4 regions of the Nonomuraea sp. NPDC026600 genome follow, and region 1 is predicted to be linked to each of the others. Evidence: riboswitches for the same ligand, from Rfam matches in the RefSeq annotation. Region 1 holds a riboswitch; each other region holds the start of a gene.
The links. A riboswitch is a leader RNA that binds a small molecule or an ion and turns the genes downstream of it on or off. The one in region 1 is predicted to bind cyclic di-AMP.

Region 1 (4,204 bases):
GGCTCGGGCTCGACTACGTGGACCTCTATCTGATCCACTGGCCGTTGCCGAAGCACGGCACGTACGTGCAGGCGTGGCGCGGCCTCGAGAAGATCTACCGTCAAGGGCGGGCGAAGGCGATCGGCGTGTCCAACTTCACCGTCGAGACGCTCACCCGGGTGATCGACGAGACGGACATCACGCCGTCCATCAACCAGATCGAGCTGCACCCGTACTTCCAGCAACGGCGGCTGCGGGAGTTCCACGAGGCCAACGGCATCCTCACCGAGGCGTGGAGCCCGCTGGGGCAGGGCCAGGGCCTGCTCGGCGACCCGGCGCTGAGCGTGCTGTCGGAGAAGTACGGCAGGACGCCCGCGCAGATCGTGCTGCGCTGGCACATCCAGCTGGGCAACGTGGTGATCCCCAAGTCGGTCACGCCGGCCCGGATCAAGGAGAACTTCGAGGTGTTCGACTTCGTCCTCGACGCCGAGGACATGGCGGCGATCGGCGCCATGAACACGACAGACGGCCGCATCGGCCCAGACCCGGACACCTTTCACTGGATGGGTTGATTCCCTACGATCTCCCCCCATGAAGAATTTTGCATGGGGTATCGCGGCCACGGGTGTCATCGCCAAGAGGGTCGGCACGGTCATCGCGGCTGAGCCGGGGATGCGGGTGGCCGCCGTCGGCTCCCGCGACCTCGGCCGCGCGCGGGCACTGGCCTCGGAGCTGGGCGCGGAGTCGGCGTACGGCTCGTACGAGCAGCTGTGCGCCGACCCCGCCGTCGACGCCGTCTACGTGGCGACCCCGCACGCCCAGCACCTGGAGGTGGCCGAGGCGGCGATCGCGGCGGGCAAGGCGGTGTTGTGCGAGAAGCCGCTCGCCGCGTCCGTCGCCGACGCGGAGCGGATGGTCCGGCTCGCGCGCGAGGCCGGGGTCTTCCTGATGGAGGCCATGTGGATGCGGTTCAACCCGCTGATTCAGCGGGTGGCCGCCGATCCCCGGTTCGGGGAGATCCGCTCGGTCCAGGCGTCGTTCGGCTTCAAGTCGCCCTACGACCCCGCGCACCGGCTGTGGGCGCCGGAGCTGGGCGGCGGGGCACTGCTCGACCTGGGCGTCTACTCGTTCGGGCTGGCGCAGCTCCTGCTCGGGATGCCGGAACGGGCGCACATCACGGGCTCGCTGGCGCCCTCGGGGGTGGACGCTGAGGCGGGCGGGGTGCTGATCTATCCGGGCGGCCGGCGGGCCCTGGTGGAGTGCTCGCTGCTGGGCCCGTACGCGAACGACGCCTACGTGGTGGGGACCGGCATGCGCGCGGACATCAAGGCGCCGTTCTGGGCGCCGGAGCGGGTCGTGCTGAGCGGGCCGTCGATGGAGACGGAGGAGCTCGTGCTCGATCCGGCGGACAACGGATACGCCGGCGAAGTCCGCGAGGTGCGGGCCGTCGTGGCCGCGGGAGGTAAAGAATCCGCGATCATGCCACTTGACGAAAGCCTTGCCATGATGGGGCTTCTGGCAGATGTACGCGGGCAACTCTCCTGACCAGCGGTTTATCTATTTGTAATCCCCTTGCCCCATGTATTACCTTGTACGACATCTAAGGCATACGTACCTGTTTGTCCGGTTCGTTGCCTGACCATCGCACAAACATCACAGGATCGTCCTGTGACCGCTGAATCCGCCTCGTGCGGAACCGGGGACCCATGTCTTTGGGGTGAATCGGCACGTCAGTGCCGTAGGGCAGCTTCCACGCCCGAACCCGTCAGCTAACCCGGTAAGCGGCATGGAAGCAAGGAGAACCCCCTCGATGGCCATGAGTCGTCTTACCCGTGCCCCCAAGCTGACCTTCGCTCAGGCCGCCCTCGGCGTGGCCGTCGCGGCCGCCGCCATCGGCGGGCAGTCCACCGCCCACGCGGAGACCATCGCTACCGGCACCCAGCAGCACGCCGCCGCTCCCGCGGATCACCCGGAGGCCAAGGTCGAGGCCAAGGCCAAGATCTCGGCCGCGCAGGTCCTGGCCCTGGCCAAGGCCCAGGTCGGCACCTCCGAGGACGCCGCCGGCGGCGGCACCAAGTTCCAGAAGTGGTACATGAACACGCCGCGCGCCCGGGAGACCGTCAAGCGCGACGGCGGCAGCAAGCAGGAGTACCTGAACGCCGCTTGGTGCTCGATGTTCGTCTCGTGGGTCGGCGCGCACTCCGGCGCGCGCAGCATGGTCGGCTGGGACGCCTACACCGTCGAGCACGCGCGCTGGTTCGCCAAGAACCACCGCTGGGGCCAGGCCCCGAAGCCGGGCGCCGTGGTGTTCTTCTCGTGGAGCGGCAGCAAGAGCCTGGACGACATCCAGCATGTCGGGTTCGTCGTCAAGGACAACAACAACGGGACGATCTCTACGATCGAGGGCAACACCGGCAACGGCACGGTCGCCCAGCGTGTCCGGCCGAAGTCCCAGGTCGTCGGCTACGGATACCCGGACTACACCGGCTGACGGCTACTCCCCGAGTCCTCCGGCCCGCCTCCCCCCGTGAGACTCTCCTGGCCTCTCCTTTCGACGAGCGCGCGTCCTTTGGGCGCGCGTTCGTCGTACGTCTCCCCTGCGACAACCCCGGCCACCTGCTTCGGAACAGCCGAAAGAGGATCACGTCCCACCGAACAGCGCATGGCCGCCGTATCGGCCGCAACCCCCAAGTTTGGGGATGTACGGGTCCGCCGTCACCTCCAACACTGGCGGTGACCAGGCAACATGCCGGTTCTCATACCGCAGGAGGGGACATGTCACCGACGACCCAGCAGGACAATTGGCGCTTCTGTAACAAGTGCTACACCCTTTGGTGGAACGGTCGCCCCGACAACGGGCACTGCCCCGCAGGTGGCGCCCATGAGGGGCACGGCAGCTGGAACTTCTACCTCCCGGCGAACCCCGCCGAACACATCTGACGGGCACAGCCGACGATAGACCGGGCCCCCGCCCGGCAGAACTCCCCGCGACGCCCCGGCGTCGCGGGGAGTTCTGCGTGGGTTGCCTGCTCGCCGGGTCAGCCCAGTTGCTGGGCGTTCAGGCCGATGAGGCGTTCGTAGGCGGGGCTTTCGTCTGGGTAGAGGACCTGGACGTCGATGAGGAGGTCCGTCCCGGGGTCGACGCTGTGTCCGCCGCCCTGGGGGGAGCCGAGCAGGACGGCACCATCGGTGCCGTCGCGCAGGATCTCACCCCAGAAGTTGTCGACGAAGCTCTTGGACAGCGAGGTTTCCTCCGGCAGATCACCGAAGCCCACGCTCCATTTCACGACGCGGGTGTCCTCGGCGTGCATCGTGAGCCGGTAGGAGTAGATGTGCCCCACGCCTTCCGCCCAGTGGCCTCGCAGCTCCTGGTCGACGCGCAGGTTCCCCACGAAGCGGGCCGCCAGTGCGGACTGGGCCTGGTCGTTCCAGGAGCCGTTCGGGCTGTCGGCCATGGGGATGCCCCGCAGATCCGCGATCGAGGTCCCCCGGTCCACCGGCAGCGCGTGCCCCTGCTGGTCGGCGGCCGAGAAGAGCGCGTTGTCCTCGACCGTGTTGTTTACGACGGCACTTACCCCGTCACCGCTGTGGTCGAACCCGTACTCGGAGAAGTCGTTGACGTACGCGCCCATCGGAATGGCCAGGATCTTGTCGCCACGCCCCGGGGTCTGACCCGCGTTGAAGTTCGAGCCCCGGTAGAGACAGAAGTTCCCCCCCGGGCATGCCTCCGCCCCTTGGCCGTAGATCAGCTTCGGTTCCCTGTTGTCGCTCATTGCGCTCCCCCATCGTTGACGGCTCACGCGGCCACCCCGGGGGCAGCCGCCGGGTTCTGCGGACCGTGGTTGTCCCGGGCGTTGTTCCAGGGCGGAGCCCAGCGCATCGTGACGCCGGAAACCGGTACAGAAACCCAGCCATCACACTATGCTCAGGCCTTGCCACCTAAAGTAACGCCACGCGAGGCTCGCCACTGGTCGCCCGCAGCGCGCCAGCCAGCCGGTACCTCTCTCGGGGAGTTGACCGCCTGTCCGTTGCACCGAAGGCGGCCGATCCCAGTTCGTGATGCGGGTGACCGCTACGACGTCTCCTGGTAAAAAAATTCTGCGTACGTGTCGATTCGGGGGTCTGACTGTTCGACGCGTTCGTGAGAGTGAAGGAGGCGGATCATCAACTACCACCGGTTGAAGCTGGCGGTTTGCTCTCGCGGTCCCGTCTGGCTGAAGGGAGG
Region 2 (4,204 bases), on a different contig from region 1:
CTGAAGTCACGCGCCGGATCCGGCGGCACGGTGGGAGTGCCCGGCGGCATCACCCGCCACGGCGTCGCCAACGCCACCACGACCAGGATCACCACCCCGAGCAGGACCAAGGCCCAACCGGTCCCAGCACGCGCGGGCGTAGCGGGGGCGCCTGGCGCGACGTTCCCGCTCGGCATGGCCTGTCCCCCTGGCGCGGCGTTCCCGTCAGGTGTGGCCCGCCTCCCTGGCGGGGCCTGCCTCCCTGGCGTGGCCTGCCCGCCCGATGCGGAGCCCCCATCTGGTGCGGCCCACCCACCCGGTGCGGTCTGCCCGGTGTCCGGGGCGGTATCCGACCCCGCCGGCCCGGCATCCGCCCCGAACGGCACGTCGTCTCCATCGGACCGCCCAGTCGACACGGCGCCGGGGCCGGGCGGCTCGGGCAGCGCGGCGTTCTCACCGGGCTGTGAGCCCGGGTGCCGGGCGGCGGGGTCCGCGTCGTCGTCAGGCGGCATGTTGTCGGTGCTCTGCAGATCGTCCATCCGCGTTCCCCTTACGCAAGCTGGTCCCGCACGTAGTCGCGCCACCGTGCCGTCAACGTCCCTGCCGAGAGCCCGAGCCTGGCGAGCCCCCGGTCGATGCCACCCGTCTGGGCATCACGGTAGAGCCTCACCAGAGTCCCCTCACCGAACCGCTCGGCGATGAAGCGACACGCCAGCCACGCCTCCTGGTAGGCCCGTGCCAGCCGTACAGGGTCCCGGGAAGAGGGTGCGAATGCCTCAGGCCCCGGCAACCCGCCCGGCAAGCGCCCGGCCCGCACCTCGGCGGCCAGCTCAGCGGCGGCGACCCGAACCGGCAGCCCCGCGTCGCGGTAGCCCACGTAGTCGGCGAACCCCTCATAGAGCCACACAGGCAGCCGCTCCGTCCCGGCGGCGACGTGGGTGAGCTCGTGGGTGAGCACGACGTCCCGCCCGGTCGGGGTCAGCCGGCCGAAGTACTCGGGCACCACGACGACCCGCCCGCCATCGGCCACCGCCGCCAGCCCGGCGACACTCCCCACCCCGGCCACCCGCGCGGCCTCGGCCGTCGAACCAGGCACGAGCACCACGGGCCGCACCGGCCGTCCGAGCACGGCGGAGACACGCGTCCCGGCGGCGTCGGCCCTGCGCGCCAGGTCGCGAAGCAGCTCGGTGGCCGCGTGGTGACCGACCACGACCGAACGCGCACCTCGTACGACATCCGCCCCGTCACCCCAGAGGCCCCGCGCCTCCGCCGGGAGCTCGCGATCACCGGGCGTCGGGCCGCGACCCGCCACAGGCTGCTCACGACCACCGGACGGCAGGTCACGAACCGTCGCCGCGAGGTCACCCGTCCCGGTGGCCCGGTGCGGGACGGCACTGGCCGAGGCGAGGGCCAGGAGCAGCACCCCCGCCACCACGACTCGGCGGCTCACCTGCACGGACACGTTCCCCGATGGTAGTCGCCCACCGCGGGAGACCGGCCGTCACGGGAAAATGCGCGAAGGTCCCGTCCCCAGCGGGACGGGACCTTCGTGACGGTCATACAGGCCGGGACGCACCGCCTTACAGACCGGGACGCACCGCGCCCGCGAACGACGCCTTGCGCCATCCGTTGAGCTTCTCGATGCGCACCGTCTGACCTGTTCTCGGCGAATGGATCATCTTGCCGTTGCCGACGAACATGCCAACGTGGCCGAGCCCATGGAAGAACAGCAGGTCGCCTGGCTTCAGATTCTTCCAGGAGACCTTCTTCTTGATGCCTGCGAACTGGCTGTTCGTCACGCGTGGGATCTTGACGCCGGCCTTCTTCCAGGCGTACTGGACGAGACCGGAGCAGTCAAAGGAACCGGGTCCTGTGGCCCCGTAACGGTACGGGTCACCGAGCTGGTCCTTGGCCACGGATACGGCCGTGCGGGCCCTCGCCTGTTGCCGAGCGACCGCCGTCTGGTGCGCGGTCTTCTTCACGGACTTGACGGTCTTACCCGCCGTGGTGGTCGTCCGGGAAACACTGGCCGGTTCGCGCGCCGTCGTCGCCTGCGCCGTCGGGGCGTGGAGGACCACACCTCCGGCCGTCACGGTCATCGTTAGTGCTGCGCCACTCAGGGCAAGGCGGGACAGACGGGGGTTATAGGGGGAGGTAGACAGGATTTCTCCTTGGATCTTCCACGAACGCCTACCGGGTTAGCTGACGGATTCGGGCCTGGAAGTCGCCCTACGGCGCGATAAGCGCCGATTCACCCCTGATCCCTGGGACGGGATCGCTGGGTCCCCGGTTCCGTGCTCCTGGCTGCACGGATTCGGCAGGCCACCGCCGCAATTGGTGACATTGGGAAATGGCGGTGACCGAACGGTTTTTCTATCTGTCCACATCGGAGACCCGATGGAGAGCCGCGACGCCATGGCTTGTTCGCCGCGAGGCCAGAAGCTACGCCCTAAGTAACGAACTGGCAAAGGCGTCATGGGGTTGTCAGGATCAGGCAGACCCCTCAGTCAGGACCGCAATCCCAGATGGAGCAGCGGTTTATGTTACGCAAATGTGACCCTTCTCACACTTGACGATACCTCGATCTGTCAGGTCCCATTCGTCACTTCTGCACCACTGGTCCCGTTAGCACCAGATCGCTGGTCACAGCGGTCGCAGCCCCCCGAACACCATTCGCCCTAGATCCAAAGAACCCTCGACGATCTCCGGCCGAGATCCCAGGACAAGTACGGCCCCCGTCGGCCGTCGCGGCTCGGCGAGCATGCGAAAAGCACGCCGAGCATGACCCCGCCGCCGGTATGGTCGATGTGGGCCACGCCGCGACCCCGCCTTGCGCACGCGCGCCACGCTCACTCAGAGCGCCAGACGCGCCACGCTGAGCTCGCCACACACGCCGGGAACACGGACACCGACGTGGCATTTATCACTCTTCAGCACGCGACCCCGGGCGCCGGAATCCACGGACCGGGGCCAAGAATGCGCACGTCACGGCGCGCAGCCGTCTCCACCGGAGGAGCGTGCCCCTGGACAGGCCCCGGCCCCGCACGGCGGGCGGGGCCCACCGTGCTTGGCCGTACAGAAAAATAACGCTTTTGAACTCAGCAAAAGCGCTACGGGCGGATGGCCCCCACCAGGCTGCCACCGTAGGAGGAGAGGGTGACGACTTTGACCACGTCGCCGGTCTGGGGCGCGTGGACGATCTGCCCGTTGCCCGCGTAAATGCTCACATGCCCCAGCCCCGAGCTGAAGATGAGATCCCCCGGCTGCAGATCCTTCAGATCCACCTTGCGGGAGGAACCCCAGGCCCACTGCTGCCAGGTGGTGCGGGGCAGCGAGACGCCCGCCGCGCGCCACGACGCCTGGGTGAGCCCCGAGCAGTCCCAGCCGCGCGGCCCCGTACCGCCGAACACGTACGGCTTGCCCACCTGCGCGTACGCGAACCTGAGCACCGCGGCGGCGTTGCCGGAGGCCGCGCCGGTGTACTTGATGCCGGTGCTGTTCGGGTCGCCGGTCTTGTAGGCGCCGAGCTTGTCGAGCAGCTTCTTCTGCTGCGCGATGAGCTTGCGGACCTCCGAACGTTCCTTCTCGACCCCGTCGCGCTCCTTGTCGGCCGCCTGCAGCGCCGTCTCGGCCTTGTCGCGCTCGTCCTTGAGGCCGCGGTTCTCCCGGTCGAAGGCCACCAGCCGCTCCAGCTTCTCCTGCGACAACTGGTCCGCGAGCGCCAGGCTGCCCAGCATGCCCGTGGGGTCCGGCTGGCCGACCATCGTGGGCCAGGAGCCGGCGTCGGGGCCGAGCTTGTAGGTGTCGACGGCCATCGCGACCACCTGGGCGTGCAGCGTGGCGACCGTCTCCAGCTTGCGCTTGTAGCTCGCGTTCAGCTTGCCGTACTCGCCCTGGGCCGTTTTGTACTTCTCGGTCGCCGTGTTGTAACGGTCGACGACCTTGTCGGCCTTGTCGTTCAGCTTTTTGAGCTTGGCTTTCGCCTGCTTGATCGTGGGCTTCGGCGCGGCCAGTGCCTCGCTCGTTGGGGACAGCAGCAGCCCGATCGCGAGACCCGCAGCCAGTGGCACCCGGCCAAACCTCACAGTGTCGCCTCCCAGGGAATACATCTGGGGCGAAATGGTACAGAAGTGGCGGGTGTGCTTTTACCTGAACGGCCGATTCGTAATCTAGGCGCGGCCCAGCCTGCGCAACAGCAGACCTGACGGAACCGGTCTGGCTCCCA
Region 3 (4,204 bases), on a different contig from region 1:
ATGGCGTCGACGATCTCCGGCCACAGCGGTTCGGGCAGATCGTGACCCATGCCGGGGAACGTCAGCAGCCTGGCGCCCGGGATCGCCGCCGCCGTGGCCCGGCCGCCGACGACCGGGACGAGCCGGTCGGCCTCGCCGTGGATGACCAGGGCGGGCACGCCCAGCGTGCCGAGCTGTTCGGTGCGGTCACCGGAGACCAGGATCGCGGCCAGTTGCCGGGTCGTGCCCGGCGGGTCGAAGCTCCGGTCGTACGCCTGGCCGGACATCCGGACGATGCGTTCCCGGTCCAGGTCGAAGCCGGGCGAGCCGATCACCGACCAGGTCGTCAGGGCCTGGGCGAGGACGCCCGCCCGATCGGGCGCGGGCGGTGCGAGCAGCACCGCGCTGGCCTCCGGGGTGGGCGGGGCCACGTTCGGGCCGGGGGTCGACATGATCGAGGTGAGGGTCAGCACGCGTTCGGGGTGCCGGATGGCGAGCGTCTGGGCGATCATCCCGCCCATCGAGGCGCCCACCACATGGGCAGCGGTCCAGCCGAGGGCGTCCATCAGCCCGGCGGCGTCGTCGGCCATGTCGTCCAGCAAATACGACGAGGACGTCCCCAATGCGGGAACGTCCTCGTCGTGCAGGTGCGTGGAGAGACCGGAGTCACGGTTGTCGAATCTGACGACGTGATGGCCCTGCTCCGCCAGGAGCTCGCAGAGCTCGTCGTCCCAGTGGATGAGCTGGGCGCCGAGCCCCATGATGAGGAGCAGGGGACGTCCGTCGGATGAGCCGAAGGTCTCGTAGGCGATCTGGATGCCGTTGGCGACTGCATGCTTGGTCACGGGATCAGAATGACATTCTGTTTCCCGCGAAGCAAAGACCGACGGACCGTCAGCGCTGGAGGAGGAGCTTGCGGCCGACCATCACGCCGCCACCGACGATCGCCAGCCCGGCCCCCAGCACGGCGCCGTTGAGAGCGTCGCTCGACTCGGCGGCCTTCTTGTCGGACACCGGCACCGCGGGCAGGTCGGCGCCCGGAGCGGGCTTGGGGCTGACCGTCTTCGGAGCGGCGACCTGCGGGGGCTTGGCGGGGTTGTGGTCCACGCGGGCGTAGGCACCGGTCGAGTAGGCGACCGGGTAGTTCTTCTTGCCCGGGCCGTTGCCCCACTTGGTGATGATGTAGCCAACCTTGATGTGGCCCTGGCCGCCGACGCCGTCCACACCCAGCGTGCTGGAGTTGAAGCGGCCGCCGGTCAGGTCGGCGAAGGTCTTGGCGTCCAGGTCGAGCATGACACCGCTGGAGGACGGCGTGCCCGGGCCGCGGTCACCGACGAAGAAGGGCATCTTCTTGCCCTTGTAGACAACGTAGCCCTCTGTCATGAGCGGCCAGCTCGGGCTGGCGGCGAGACGCTTCTGCATGGGCTTGCCGCTGGCCGGCAAGCCGGTGTCCCCGGCGCGGCCGGAGGAGTCGTCCCAGAAGTAGGACGCCGTGGTCGAGCCCTTGAGCAGGACCTTCTTGTCAGTGCCGGAGTCGGCGTGCGCGGCCGTGGCGGCACCGATGGACAGGGCGCCGACGAGGGCGGCAGTCAGCATGGCAGAGCGAATAGACATGAAGCAGCAAAGTCCTTTATACGGGTACAGGGAGGAGAGCGCTCGCTAAAGGAGGGGCGTAGCCGGGCGGAATGCCAAACGGTCGCTACGCGACGGAGCGCGGGAAGAGCTTGGGGGATGGTGCCGGTCAGTCGTCGGCGGATGGCAACACGCGGGCGGGCGGCACAGCACGGGAGTTAAACATGCGGTAGGAGTCCTCTCCATCTCGCCTACCGGGTTAGCTGACGGGTTCGGACGTGGAGATGCCCTACCGACCGATGGTCGGATTCACCCCTAAGGAACGGTGGTTCCCCGGTTCTCGCCTGAGCGAAATTCGGCGCCTGCCGGTCGACGCCTCTCTGCTGAAGCGCCAGGTCACCGGCTGGTAACTTCCTTGGACTATATGGAGAGAATCGGACAAAGGCAAACTTAAGCCCATGAATCGGGCGAAGATCTACCTATGAGGTCAAGAAAAAGGGGGGTACGGCATGCCGTACCCCCCGAAAAGCCCTTGTCAACCGCCGCTCTTCCGCCTGAAAGAACGCTTGCTGGCGGCGGGCCCGTGAGCGCCGTGAATCTTGGAAGGGTCGTTGCCCCTGCCACCCGCGCTCGAGTCGGCGTGCTGGCCGCGCTTGCGCTCGAGCGCCTCGCGGAACTTGCGCTTCATCTCGTCCTCGGGAGTTTCGTCGACTTCCGGCTCCGGTGTTTCCGCCATGAGGACCTCCTGGTGTTGGGGACAAGGACAGCTTCGCATGACGGCGCTCAGGACGCGAAACCAGCCTCGACCTTGGGCTGTGGTGTCTCCCGGTCGATGCGCGCGCCGGGCATGGCGATCAGGGCGACCAGCGCCACGAGGGCGCCCGCGACGCCCAGCGAGGGAATGACCAGGGCCGCGGCCGAAGCGTGCGCGGCGGCCAGCCCGTGCAGCGGCGCCTCGGCGGTGATCTCGGAGGTGTACGCGGTGCCGGCCAGCGCCAGCGCGACCGAGCCGCCGATCTGGCGGAAGAACGTCAGGTTCGCCGAGGCCGTGCCGATGTACTGGGGCGGCACCGAGGACTGCACGGCCACGGTCAGGCCGGAGAGCATGGGGCCCATGCCGAGGCCGATCAGCGCCATCCACCCGACGAGCACCCAGGGCGGCGTGTCCAGCGTCAGGCCGGAGCACAGCAGCGCGCCCACGGCCAGCAGGAACGGCGCCGCCACCAGCCACGGCTTGTAGACCCGCGTCCGGCTCATCAGCGCGCCCATGAGGACACTGCCCACCACCATGGCCAGGGTCAGCGGGTAGATCCGCAGCCCCGACTCGGTCGCAGTGGCGCCGAGCGCCTCCTGGAAGTAGCGCGGCAGGAACACCACTCCGGCGAACATGCAGAAGGCGGTGAAGAACGACGTCACGTTGACCAGCGTGTACGTACGGTTGCGGAACAGGTGCAACGGCATGATGGGCGCCTCGGCCCGCCCCTCCACCACCACGAACACCACCAGCAACACCAGAGCCAGCACGATCGGCCCGACCACCGGCACGCTGGTCCAGGTGTGGGCGTCGAGCCCCTTCTCGGTCAGGCCGATGAGCAGCGCGCTGATGGCCACCGTGAACACCCCGATGCCCAGGTAGTCCGGCCGCCCGCCACCATGCCCCGCCTGGCGCGGCAGGCGCAGCACGATGATCCCGATCAGCACCAGGCCGATCGGCACGTTCACGTAGAAGGCCCAGCGCCAGCTCGCGTGGTCGGTGAAGAGCCCGCCCAGGAACGGCCCGGCGAGGTAGCTGAGCGCCATCACCCCGCCCATCGCCCCCTGCACCCGGGCCCCGCCCTTGGTCGGCGGGAACAGCTCGATCACCAGGGCGATGGACAGCGGAAGCAGCGCGCCCGCCCCCAGGCCCTGCAGCGCGCGGAACAGGATGAGCTGGGTCATGTCCTGGGCAACCCCGCACAGCGCGGACCCCACAAGGAACACGGACATGCCGATGAGCAACAGCGGCTTCCTGCCGTGCTGGTCCGACAGCCTTCCATAGAGGGGCACGGTCACGGTCGAGGTCAGCAGGTACGCCGTGACCACCCAGGTGTAGAGATCAACGCCGCCCAGCTCCGCGATGATCCGGGGCAGGGCCGTGCCGACGATGGTCTGGTCGAGCATCGCCAGGAACATGCCGCCGAGCACGGCGACCAGCAGGAGGCCATCGCCTCCGCGCTTCGTGTCAGTAGTCATATGTGGAGATTGACATGTAAGGACTGACATGTCAATCCTTTGGTATGCTGACTTACATGTCCCTACGGATCGCACTGCTCGGACTCCTCGACGCCACGGGGCCGGCCAGCGGCTACGACCTCACGAAATCGTTCGAGCGGTCGCTCAATCACGTCTGGCAGGCCGGGCACACGCAGATCTACCCGGAGCTGGTGAAGATGGCCGCCGACGGGCTGGTGGCGGTCGAGTCGGAGGGGGCACGCGGGCGGAAGCTCTACGCGATCACGCCTGAGGGCGCGAGTCAGCTCCGTTCCTGGCTGGTCGAGCGCGAACCGACCTCCGCGCCGCGCAGCGAGGTGGCGCTCCAGGCGTTCCTGCTCACGCTGCTCGACCGGGAGTCGGCGATCGCGGTGGTCGAGCGGATCAGAGCGCAGTTCGCGGA
Region 4 (4,204 bases), on a different contig from region 1:
CAGGATCTCCGGGCCGCAGCGGCCACGTGCCGCGTAACGTTCAGGCCGCCGACGGCGGTTAGGTTGACAGCGGTCCCGCGTCCGGCGGCGAGTAGGAGAACAGTGATCAGTTCGGCCTCGTTCGGCAGCGTCCGGATCAGCTCGGTCGCGATCGCCTCGGCACCCGCCCGCGGGCGCTCTCTTTTGACCAGCCCGCGCGGGCGGCTGTGGTCGGTCCGTGGAGTTCATGAGCAGGAACGATTCCACCGGCTCTGTCGGATCGCCTTTGCCGAGCGGGTCGGAGCCGTGTCCGAAACGGGGATCGCGCGGCAGGGCTCGTACGTACAGCCCGGCCAGGTACGAAAGAGTGGCCCACACCGCTGTATTTCCCGATATTTCGTATATGGAGCGCGGCGGAAAATCGGCGTCCCAGGGATCGAAGCCCAGCATGTCCGTGGTGCTCGGCGGTGGTGGGTCGGAGCCCTTGTAAGGACGGCTGTGCTCGCTCATCAGGCCCCGAAGTGTGCCGACATATGGCGAGTACTTCACATATAGAGGATCATGTCAATGTCGATCGTCAAATGTGAGGATTGGCTTGCTTGACGACCTTTCCAGAATGCGTTTACCTTCTGCTCGGACAGAGACGTCTCGAGTTCTGCTGTTGGGGGGAGGGCTCCCGATGTATGTGCTCACTGAAGGCGTTGAGCTCAGCCATGCGGATCTGGCGTTGCTGGCGGAGCTTGCCAAGGGAGTCACGGTTGACCGGGTGGGCAGACGATTGGATATCAGCGGGCGCACGGTACGCCGGAGATTGCGGGGTATCTGCGACCGCATCGGAGTCGCCACCGCGATCGAGGCCGTGGCTTGGGCCGCCCGCCGTCAGCTCATCTGACCGCGCCGGCGGGCCCGCCGCCGGAGCCCCTGCCGCCAGACCCCGGCTGTCAGAGCGTTCGCCGCCGGCGCTTGCTGCTCGGGCGCCTGTCGCCAGGGCGCCTGCTGCCGGGACGCCTGCTGTCAGAGCGCCGGAAGTTCAGTCGGCGATGCGTACGGCACCCGCGAACGGACGGCGAGCGATGGACGCGATGCGCACGACGTCGCCGGTCTGCGGTGCGTGGACCATCATGCCGCCACCAATGTAGATGCCGACGTGGTGCAGGTCGCCGTAGAAGAAGACCAGGTCGCCGGCGCGCAGCTCCTCCTTGGAGATGTGCCGGCCGGCCGTCCACTGATCGCCGGTGTAGTGCGGCAGTGAGATGCCCACCCGCTGGTAGGCCGCCATCACCAGGCCGGAGCAGTCGTACGAGCTCGGGCCCTCGGCGCCCCAGACGTAGGGCTTGAGCTGCTGCGTGAGCGCCCACCTGGCGGCTATGGCGGCCTTGCCGGCGCCGATGACCGGCAGGTTCACCTTCACGGCGCGCGAGCCGGGGCGGCCCGCCTCGCCGATCGCGCGCTTGAAGAGGCTGCTCTCGACCTTGGCGACCAGCTTGGTGATCTTGTCGCGCTTGGTGCCGAGGCCGTCGACGATCTCCTGGACCTCGTCGATGCGCGTCTTGGCGCTGGTCCTGGCCCGCTCGGCGGCCTCCCTGGCCGCGGTCACCAGGTTGACCTCGGCGCCCTGCTGCTGCTCCAGCGCGTAGGTGGTGGCCGCCCGGTCGAGGAAGCTCTCGGGGTCGTCGGAGGTGGTGAACGCCAGGGACTGGCCGAGGCCGCCGTTGATGTAGGCGTTCTGGGCCAGCAGCGAGGCCTTGGCGCGCTTGACGGCCAGATCGGACTCGCTGGTGGCCAGCGTCTTCTGGGCCGCCTCGACCGCCTTCTTGGCGGTCTTGAGCTTCTCCCGCTGGCCGTTGTACTGCTCGCTGAGCGTCTCGATCTGGGTGTGGAGCTCCTCGGCCTGCTTGGACAGGGCCTTCAGCGAGGGCTTGGGATCGGCGACGGCGGAGCCGACGGGGATGGCGAACAGGAGGGTGGCGACGGTAGCCGCGATGACACCCAAGCGGGTGGAGGCTCTCCGGGATCCCGGAGGGCGGGCGTGAGCGCCCGCCGGCTTCCCCTCGCGATTGCGGGTGTACTTCACCAACCAGCTCCTCTCATCGGCGCCTACCGGGTTAGCTGACGGGTTCGGGCCGGAGCAGCCCTACCGAACGAACCGCTCGGATTCACCCCAGGGTGGCGTCAGGATGAGCTCGCCACCGGCGGGTCCCCGGTTCTCCTCGCGGAGATTGGGCGCGTCTCCACGCTTGGCTCGCGCGGGTGACATCGTCGCTGGACACTAGTGCACTCGGCGTTCGTGCTCAACCAGAACTGCCAAGTCAGTAGAGGTTTCGCAACCGAAGGGTCACGAGAGGGTCTCGTGCTTGGCCGTACAGAACAGACTTTATGTCCTTTTTCCACCAAGTTCGCCAAGACATGGAAGCCTAGGAGTCAAGGGATCCCCCATCGTGTTCGATCAACCACCAGATGTCATGAGATGGGGGAGAGGTCGCAGTTAGGGGTGAGCCGTAATCGGATCTGTACTCTGGAGACCCATGGAGCAGGTCGCCGAAGTGACAGTCCCGGACACGGAAATCGTCGTCCGGCGTGCCCGCACGCCGGATGTCAGGACGATTAGGCGCCTGGTCGACACCTACGCGGGCGCCGGACCGCGGCTTCTGGAGAAGGCCACGGTCACCCTGTACGAGGACGTGCAGGAGTTCTGGATCGCCGAGCGCGGTGGCCTGGTGGTCGGCTGCGGCGCGCTGCATGTGCTTTGGGAGGATCTCGCGGAGATTCGTACGGTGGCCGTCAACCCGGAGTTCCGCGGCCTCGGAATCGGGCACCGGATCGTCTCTTCCTTGATCATTACCGCTCGAGAGCTCGGCCTGCGCCGGGTATTCTGTCTGACTTTTGAGGTCGATTTCTTCGCGAGGCATGGATTCCGCCCGGTTCAGGGCACTCCGGTCTCGCCAGAGGTCTACGCGGAGCTGCTGGCCTCGTACGACGAGGGTGTCGCCGAGTTCCTCGACTTGGAACACGTCAAGCCCAACACTCTGGGGAACACCCGCATGCTGCTCCACCTGACATCGGGTGACGCGGACCTTGACTAATGCGAAAGGTGATTGTTGATACCTATGTCGATACGTTGGGCAGCACAGGCATGTGTCCTGACACGTGCCACATGCGCACTCGAAGCGAGGTGACACGGTGAGCACCGGACAGCCGCCGTATCCACAGGATGATTCCGGCGAGCACTCTGCGCCTGGCGGGACTCCCGAATACGGACATCACAACGCGGGCCGTCCCTATGGCGAGCCCGACCCGGATGTAACGGTCGTTGGCTACCGGGCGGACGACGCCTATGGTCAGCAACCCAACTATGGCCAGCAGCAACCGCCGCAGTACGGCCAGCAGCCCCAGTACGGGCAGCAGCAGCAGCCGGGCTACGGCCAGCAGCCGCAATATGGCCAGCAGCAGCCGTCGCAGTACGGTCAGCAGCCGCAGTACGGGCAGCAGCCCGGCTATGGCCAGCAACCCGAGTACGGCCAGCAGCCCGGCTACGGGCAGCAGCAGGCTTCGGGCCAGCAGCCCGAGTACGGCCAGCCTGGTTATGGCCAGCAGCAGCCGCAACCGCAGCCCGGTTACGGCCAGCAGCCCGGCTATGGTCAGCAGCAGCCGTCCCAGCCGGGATATGGCCAGCAGCCTGGGTACGGTCAGCAGCCTGGTTATGGCCAGCAGCCCGCGTCGGGCCAGCAGCCCGGCTATGGTCAGCAGCCTGATTACGGTCAGCAGCCGCAATCGCAGCCCGGTTACGGTCAGCAGCCTGGTTATGGCCAGCAGCCCGCGTCGGGCCAGCAGCCCGGCTATGGTCAGCAACCCCAGTACGGGCAGCAGCAGCAGTCCCAGCCGGGTTACGGTCAGCAGCAGCCGCAGTACGGCGGCCAGCCCGGATACGGGCAGCCGCAGCAACCCCAGTACGGCCAGCAGCCCGGTTACGGCGCCCAGCCGCACGGGATGCAGCCGCCCGGAGCCCCGGCCCCGCTCGCCGAGTGGTGGCAGCGGCTCGTGGCGAGGATCATCGACGGTGTCATCTTCGGCATCGTGTCCGGGGTGCTGGGCCTCATTCTCGCGGCCATCCTGCTCAGCAGCTACAACTCCGTGACCGGTACGTCGAGCGGCCTGCTGGGCCCGCTCGCCTACGGGATCGTGCAGACCATCCTGATGACGGCGATTTATGTCGCCTACGAGTACT

Region 2: linked by a shared signal. The riboswitch ahead of AB0F17_RS45155 (C40 family peptidase) and the one ahead of AB0F17_RS60660 (CHAP domain-containing protein) in region 1 are both predicted to bind cyclic di-AMP.
Region 3: linked by a shared signal. The riboswitch ahead of AB0F17_RS14915 (hypothetical protein) and the one ahead of AB0F17_RS60660 (CHAP domain-containing protein) in region 1 are both predicted to bind cyclic di-AMP.
Region 4: linked by a shared signal. The riboswitch ahead of AB0F17_RS12570 (NlpC/P60 family protein) and the one ahead of AB0F17_RS60660 (CHAP domain-containing protein) in region 1 are both predicted to bind cyclic di-AMP.

Annotation. Positions count from the first base shown of each region.
Region 1 covers NZ_JBEZYD010000056.1:21,662-25,865, forward strand. Annotated here, with positions in the region: gene AB0F17_RS60650 (aldo/keto reductase) at 1-551, shown strand, start outside; gene AB0F17_RS60655 (Gfo/Idh/MocA family oxidoreductase) at 571-1,524, shown strand; cyclic di-AMP (ydaO/yuaA leader) riboswitch at 1,643-1,778, shown strand; gene AB0F17_RS60660 (CHAP domain-containing protein) at 1,790-2,470, shown strand; gene AB0F17_RS60665 (hypothetical protein) at 2,755-2,919, shown strand; gene AB0F17_RS60670 (hypothetical protein) at 3,018-3,752, opposite strand; gene AB0F17_RS60675 (transposase) at 4,144-4,204, opposite strand, start outside.
Region 2 covers NZ_JBEZYD010000028.1:154,930-159,133, reverse strand. Annotated here, with positions in the region: gene AB0F17_RS45165 (M48 family metalloprotease) at 1-518, opposite strand, end outside; gene AB0F17_RS45160 (hypothetical protein) at 530-1,441, opposite strand; gene AB0F17_RS45155 (C40 family peptidase) at 1,560-2,078, opposite strand; cyclic di-AMP (ydaO/yuaA leader) riboswitch at 2,152-2,309, opposite strand; gene AB0F17_RS45150 (C40 family peptidase) at 3,090-4,049, opposite strand; gene AB0F17_RS45145 (NYN domain-containing protein) at 4,149-4,204, opposite strand, start outside.
Region 3 covers NZ_JBEZYD010000005.1:398,932-403,135, reverse strand. Annotated here, with positions in the region: gene AB0F17_RS14920 (alpha/beta hydrolase) at 1-824, opposite strand, end outside; gene AB0F17_RS14915 (hypothetical protein) at 874-1,575, opposite strand; cyclic di-AMP (ydaO/yuaA leader) riboswitch at 1,785-1,922, opposite strand; gene AB0F17_RS14910 (DUF5302 domain-containing protein) at 2,087-2,287, opposite strand; gene AB0F17_RS14905 (MDR family MFS transporter) at 2,335-3,783, opposite strand; gene AB0F17_RS14900 (PadR family transcriptional regulator) at 3,840-4,204, shown strand, end outside.
Region 4 covers NZ_JBEZYD010000004.1:492,200-496,403, reverse strand. Annotated here, with positions in the region: gene AB0F17_RS12575 (LuxR C-terminal-related transcriptional regulator) at 659-871, shown strand; gene AB0F17_RS12570 (NlpC/P60 family protein) at 1,010-1,972, opposite strand; cyclic di-AMP (ydaO/yuaA leader) riboswitch at 2,059-2,215, opposite strand; gene AB0F17_RS12565 (amino-acid N-acetyltransferase) at 2,505-3,062, shown strand; gene AB0F17_RS12560 (hypothetical protein) at 3,085-3,963, opposite strand; gene AB0F17_RS12555 (RDD family protein) at 3,967-4,204, shown strand, end outside.